Regions from separate parts of the Cryptosporangium arvum DSM 44712 genome, predicted to be linked through region 2. Evidence: riboswitches for the same ligand, from Rfam matches in the RefSeq annotation. Region 2 holds a riboswitch; the other holds the start of a gene.

Region 1 (3,405 bases), 5.9 Mb from region 2:
TAGGACAGTCCGATGTCGAGCACGGGCGCGGCCGCGCTGCCCCAGGCGACGAACTGCGCCCGCATGGCCGCCGGGACACCGAGGATCTCCGCGATGATCGTCACCGGCAGCAGGCTCGCGTAGTCGCGGACCAGGTCGGGTTCCGGGCCCGCCCGGTCGAGCAGCTCGTCGGCGAGCTCACCGACCCGCTCGCGCATCGACGCCATCGCGCGCGCGGTGAACACACGGGAGACCAGCCGCCGGTAGCGGGTGTGCACCGGCGGGTCGACGGCGAGCATCGACGGCGGCGTCACCGGGCCGATCGTCCGCTGCGGGCGGGTCATCATCCAGCGGGCCGCGGGCGGCAGGGCGTCCGGGTCGGAGACGACGCCGAACGCGTCGCTGCGCAGCACCGCTCCGGCGATGTGGTGATGGGCGGTCGCCGCCAGGAACGACCCCCGCACGATCGGCGCGCGGTCGCGGATCTCGGTGTAGAGCGGGAACGGGTCCTCCCGGGTGGAGCGGTCGGAGAACAGCCGCGCCTGCAGGTCACCCTGCTTGCGGGCCCGGTTCATCGCCAGCCGGGCGACGCCGTGCCGCGTCGACCAGGAGCCGGCGGTGAGCAGCTCGGCGTGCAGACGGTTCGGGCGCTCGCGAGTCTCCATGGAACCTCCAGACGTACGACGTACGTCTTACGTACACCGTACGTACGCTAGCCGTCAACGTGAATGGTGGTTAACATTCCGCCCATGGAGCTCACCGAAGCCCGCCGCCGGTTCGCCGAACTCCGCGACCGGGCCGAGGGCGTCCGCCCCGAGGAACTCGACGAGATCTGGGCCGCGTTACCGACCGCACGGGTCGACGACGTCCTCGGAGCCTGGAAGGGGGCCGACTTCGCCACCGGGCACCCGCTGCACCAGGGTCTGGTCGACGCGCGGTGGTACGGCAAGACGTTCGTCAGCGCCTCCGACGCCAAACCGCTGATCTGCACCGACGAGAACGGCGCGCGCTACTCCGACCTCGCGCTCGGACGCGGCGGCGAGGCCTCGCTGTGGGCGGTCGAGTTCCGCGGCGAGGTCACGGCGACGATGGTGTACGACGCCCAGCCGGTGTTCGACCACTTCAAGTGGGTCGACGACGACACGCTGATGGGGATCATGAACGGCAAGTCGCCGCTGATCTTCCACCAGGGGCACCACTACTACTTCCTGCTCGAGCGGGACGTATCGGGTACAGTCCCGGCGTAGGTCATGAGTGCCAGCGCCAAGCCCCGGCTCGCTGGCCGGCAACCCTCCACGGTTCGCGGTGGGGTGCCCCGGGTGAAGACCTGGCCCGACCGTGGTCCTCACGGCGGGCAAGCGCGGACCTCGTGACGGGGTCCTCTGTGCCAGGAGTGACGCCTCGTGCTGACCCATGCCCACCCCGCCCTGCCCGCCGCGACGAGCCCCGGAGACCGCCGGAGCGCCGGAGTGACCGTGCTCGGAGACGACCTGCCGGTCACGCTGGCCGACGGCACGCTCACCGACCACGTCAACCTCGACTACGCCGCGACCGCGCCCTGCCTCGCCGCCGCCGCGGAGGCCGTGAACGCGATCCTGCCCTGGTACGCGAGCGTGCACCGGGGCGCAGGCGCGGCCTCGCAGCGCTGCACGCTGGCCTACGAGCGGGCGCGCCAGACGATCGGCGACTTCGTCGGCGCGCGCCCGGCCGACCACGTCGTGTTCACCCGGAACACCACCGACGCGCTGAACCTGCTGGCCCGGGCGCTCCCGGCCGGGACCACGGTCGTCGGCTGGGCCGGTGAGCACCACGCGAACCTGCTCCCCTGGACCGACACCGTGTCGCTGCCGGTCCCCCGCACCGCCGCCGAGGCGATCGCCGGCCTCGAAGCCGCCCTGGCCGACCTCCCCGCCCCGCCGCGCGCGGCCACCCCCGGCCGCGCGGGCACTCCGGGGCGGCTCCGGGGAACCGTGCTGGTCACCGTCACCGGGGCCTCCAACGTCACCGGCGAGGTGTGGCCGCTCGCCGCGCTCACCGAGACCGCGCACCGCCACGGCGCCCGCATCGCCGTCGACGCCGCCCAGCTCGCGCCGCACCGCCCGGTCTCGCTCGCCGCCACCGGCATCGACTACCTCGCGCTCTCCGGACACAAGCTCTACGCCCCCTTCGGCGCCGGCGTGCTGGTCGGACGGGCCGACTGGCTCGACGCCGCGGACCCCTACCTGGCCGGCGGCGGGGCCACCGCCTACGTCGCCCCGGTGACCGACGGCGACCTGATCGGCTACGCCGTGGACTGGAACTCCGGGCCGGCCCGGCACGAGGCCGGAACCCCGAACCTGCTCGGCGCGGTAGCGCTCGCCGCGGTCTGCGAAACCCTCGCCGCCGCGGACCGCGACGCCCTCGCCGCCGACGAGAATGCCCTGGTGGAGCGGCTGCGCGACGGGCTGGCGCACCTGCCGGGCGTCGAGGAGCTGCGGAAGTTCACCGACGGGCACGACCGCGTCGGCATCGTGAGTTTCGCGGTGGCGGGCGTGCCGGCCGCGGACGTGTCCGCGTACCTCGCCACCCGCCACGGCATCGGGGTCCGCGACGGCCTCTTCTGCGCCCACCCGCTCACCGAGCGTCTGCTGGCCGACGCGTCCGCCCGCGCCGGCGCCGACCTCGGCCCCACCGCGGTGCGCGCCAGCGTCGGTCTCGGCAGCACTCCCGGCCACGTCGACCGGCTGCTGACCGGGCTCGCCGAACTGACCCGGGACCGTTTTGGTGGGCTATGACCCACCCGAACGTTCACGCTTCACGAGGGGTTCTCCGGATATCGACCGGGTCGCTGGCGCGTACCCGATAGTGTTCGCGGATGTTCGTTGTGACCCTCACTTACGTCGCTGACATCTCCGAAGTGGATTCCGAAGAGGAAGCCCACCTCGCCTGGCTCGACAGCCAGTTCGCCGACGGGGTGTTCGTCGCCTCCGGCCGGCGGGTGCCGCGCCACGGCGGCGTGATCTTCGCCGACAACGTCGATCGCGAGGAGCTCAACCGGCGCCTCTCCCTCGACCCCTACGCCGAGAAGTGCCTGGCCGACTACACCGTGATCGAGTTCGACCCCACGCGGGTCGCGCCCGGTTTCGAGAAGTTACGCTCCGACACCGCTTCTCCGGGTGCCGGCGTGGCCGGTGTCCCGCCCCGCTCCGCCGTCCCGGCCGACGCCCCCGCCACCGAGGCCTGAGAGGCACGATCTCGCGCCGCGCCGGTCGCGCGGCGCGAGCCCGCGCGTCAGGACGGTGCGGGGTGGGCGTTCAGCGCGATACCCGGCTCGAACGCGCCGGTGACCAGGGTGTCGGCGCAGTAGTCGGGCGAGACGAAGATCTTGCGCGCGCCGCTGAAGCCGTCGTAGGCGAACAGGTACACGCGCACCGCGGCGTCGGTGTG
Region 2 (3,405 bases):
AGCGAAGCGAGCTGGGGGACGCTGCGCTACCTGCTGGCGTCGCCGGTCCCGCGGGGCCGGCTGCTGCGTCAGAAGCTGACCGTCGGCCTGGCCTACAGCGGGTTCGCCCTCGCGTTGCTGCCGACCGTGGCGATGATCGCCGGGACGCTCGCGTTCGGCTGGGGACCGCTGCGTACTCAGCTCGGCGTCGACATCCCGGCGGTCGAAGCGCTCGGGCGCATCGTTCTCGCGGTCGTCTATATCGCTATCACGTTGCTACCCGTGGCCGGGCTCGCGTTCTACCTCTCGGTACGAACCGATGCCCCATTGGGCGCGGTCGGCGGCGCGGTGATGCTGTGGATCATCTCGAATATTCTGGAAGCGGTCACCGCGCTCGGAGATCTTCGCGCGCTGCTTCCGACCCGTTACGGAACGGCGTGGTTGTCGCTGCTTTCCTCCCCGATCGAGGCCGAAGACATGGTGAAGGGCGCGGTTTCGGCCGTTGCCTACACAACCGTCTTTCTCGCCCTGGCATGGTGGCGCTTTCTCCGGAAAGACATCGTCAGTTGAGGGGTATCCGGTAGTCGCATCCCTGACGAGTCCGCCCCTTTGAAGGGCCCGGACTGCGACCATGCAGCAGACCACCCTCGCACCCAAAGGATCGTGTGATGTTCAAAAAGCTCTCGGCGATGTTCGGCGGCGGCGCGTCCGTCGATACCGTGCTCGCCTCTCCGCACACCCGGCCGGGCGACGTGCTCCGCGGCGAGGTGCGGATCAGTGGCGGCAACGTCGAGATGGTCGTCGACCGGGTGGAACTCGAGCTGGTCGCCAAGGTCGAGGTGGAGGGTGAATCCGCCGGCGGGGACGACTACGAGTACAACACGATGCTGCCGTTCCAGCGCCTGCACCTCGGACACCGGTTCAGCCTGCAGCCCGGTGCGCGCCACGCGGTCCCGTTCGAGCTCGCGGTGCCCTGGGAGACCCCGGTGACGACCGTCAACGGGCAACCGTTGCACGGCATGCGGCTCGGCGTCCGCACCGAGCTGGAGCTGGCCGGTTCGCTGGACAAGGGCGACATGGACCCGATCCAGGTCAACCCGCTGCCGGCTCAGGCCCGCCTGCTCGACGCGTTCAGCCGGCTCGGTTTCCAGTTCAAGGGCGCCGACCTGGAGCGGGGCACGCTCTACGGGTCGCGGCTGCCGTTCTACCAGGAGATCGAGTACTACCCGGCGCACCAGTACGCCGGCACGATCAACGAGCTCGAGGTCACCTTCATCTCCGGCCCGCAGTCGATGGACGTCCTGCTGGAGCTGGACAAGCGCGGCGGCTTCCTGACATCGGGCAGCGACGCCTACAACCGGTTCACCGTGCAGTACGCGGGCGCCGAGCAGCTCAACTGGGAGCAGTGGCTCCACGAGCACCTGCAGATCCTGACCCAGCGGAGGGGCATGTTCCACTGACGCTTCCTCAGTGTGAAGGCGCCCGCACAGTGAGCCAGGTAACTCCCAGCAGGTGTGCGGAATCGATTTGGCTCGCCGGGCGGGCGCCGTAAACTGGGCGACACAACTTCATAGGAACTCATCCAGAGGGGCAGAGGGATACGGCCCGGTGAAGCCCCGGCAACCATCGCATCCAGCGAATCTCGCACAGCGAGGCAGGTGCGACAGGTGCCAACTCCGTCCCGGTTGAACCGGGAGAGATGAGGATGGCCTCGCCATGACGTCGCTGCTTGCTGCCCAGGACACCGCCAGCCCCGCTCGCGTGCTGCGCTGCCGTAACTGCGGTGCGGAGTTCCCGCTCATCGCGATCCACGCCTGTGCCGAGTGTTTCGGCCCGCTGGAGGTCGGTTACGACGCCGACGCGCTCGCGTCGGTGACCCGGGAACAGATCGAGGCCGGTCCGCAGAACATCTGGCGTTACGCGCCGCTCCTGCCCGTCGGTCAGGACCCCGACGACCGGGTTTCGCTCAATCCCGGTCTGACGCCGCTCGTCCGGGCCGACCGGCTGGCCGCCGCGATCGGCCTGAACGCTCCGCTCTGGGTCAAGGACGACTCCGCGAACCCGACCCACTCGTTCAAGGACCGGGTCGTCTCGCTGGCTCTCACCGCCGCCAAGGGGCTCGGCTACCGCTCGGTGGCCTGCGCGTCCACCGGCAACCTGGCCAACTCGGTGGCCGCGCACGCCGCCCGGGTCGGCTGGCAGGCCACCGTGTTCATCCCGGCCGACCTGGAGCCCAGCAAGATCCTCGCCTCCGCGGTCTACAACCCCCGCCTGGTCGCCGTCGACGGCAGCTACGACGACGTCAACCGGCTGACCAGCGAACTGCAGGAGGACGACGCGTTCGAGTCGACCGCGTTCGTCAACCAGAACGTGCGGCCGTACTACGCCGAGGGTTCCAAGACGCTCGGCTACGAGGTGGCCGAGCAGCTCGGATGGCGGCTCCCGGCGCAGGTCGTCGTGCCGATCGCCTCGGGCTCGCTGCTCACCAAGATCGACAAGGCGTTCGGCGAGCTGGTGAAGGCCGGGATCGTGTCCGACGCCGACTGGAAGGTCTTCGGCGCCCAGTCGGCCGGCTGCTCGCCGGTCTACACCGCGTTCGCCGAGGGACACGACGTCGTCCGCCCGGTGAAGCCGACCGGCATCGCGAAGTCGCTGAACATCGGCAACCCGGCTGACGGGCCCTACGTGCTCGACGCGGTGCGCCGCACCGGGGGGTCGATCGCCGCGGTCGACGACGACGACATCCGGGACGGCATCCGGCTGCTCGCCGAGACGACCGGCATCTTCGGTGAGACCGCGGGTGGGGTCACGGTCGCGGTGCTGAAGAAGCTGGTCGAGTCGGGCGAGCTCGACCCGAACGCCGAGACCGTCATCTTCAACACCGGCGAGGGCCTGAAGACCGCCGACGCGATCGAAGGTCGCGTCGGTCCCACCCACCGGATCGCGCCGTCGCTTCGCGGAGCACGGGAAGCCGGCCTGCTCGGCTGATTCCGGACCCTCGAACGGCCCCGCACATCAGTGCGGGGTCGTTCGTCCGTCGGGAACTTGAGAGAGTGGTCTTCGTTCCTCGAAATAAGACCTGCGATTCGACCAACGCGGAATAAAATTGTATAAAGCGGTACGAATAACGCGGTAGGTAGTAGAGATGATTAGCAGGGCCTGAAACGCTGAGCGGCATAACCGGGGATACCTCTTACTCAGACTAGTGAGGCTGGTGGTTCTCCTGGTTTTCACGCCGATTAGTGCGAGAGCGCAAAAAGTTGCTTCGTGCGACTGCCCTTTTCGGAGCGTCGCTTTCGCGCTGCCTAGAGGTCCGGTACCGTCCTGACCGGTCGTAGTTCTTGCCAGTGTTCGTGCGATCTGCAGTGCGGGGCTCTTGGACGAAGACCCGGAGCGCATGGTCAAGGAGTGCGTTTCGTGGGCACC

What was found. A riboswitch is a leader RNA that binds a small molecule or an ion and turns the genes downstream of it on or off. The one in region 2 is predicted to bind S-adenosylmethionine.
Region 1: linked by a shared signal. The riboswitch ahead of CRYAR_RS29760 (aminotransferase class V-fold PLP-dependent enzyme) and the one ahead of thrC (threonine synthase) in region 2 are both predicted to bind S-adenosylmethionine.

The regions. Positions count from the first base shown of each region.
Region 1 is NZ_KK073874.1:6,477,625-6,481,029, forward strand. It holds gene CRYAR_RS29750 (cytochrome P450) at 1-644, opposite strand, end outside; gene CRYAR_RS29755 (DUF4334 domain-containing protein) at 729-1,226, shown strand; SAM riboswitch class IV at 1,226-1,346, shown strand; gene CRYAR_RS29760 (aminotransferase class V-fold PLP-dependent enzyme) at 1,449-2,753, shown strand; gene CRYAR_RS29765 (YciI family protein) at 2,834-3,202, shown strand; gene CRYAR_RS29770 (hypothetical protein) at 3,250-3,405, opposite strand, start outside.
Region 2 is NZ_KK073874.1:558,356-561,760, forward strand. It holds gene CRYAR_RS02580 (ABC transporter permease) at 1-549, shown strand, start outside; gene CRYAR_RS02585 (sporulation protein) at 648-1,439, shown strand; SAM riboswitch class I at 1,555-1,685, shown strand; gene thrC (threonine synthase) at 1,696-2,967, shown strand.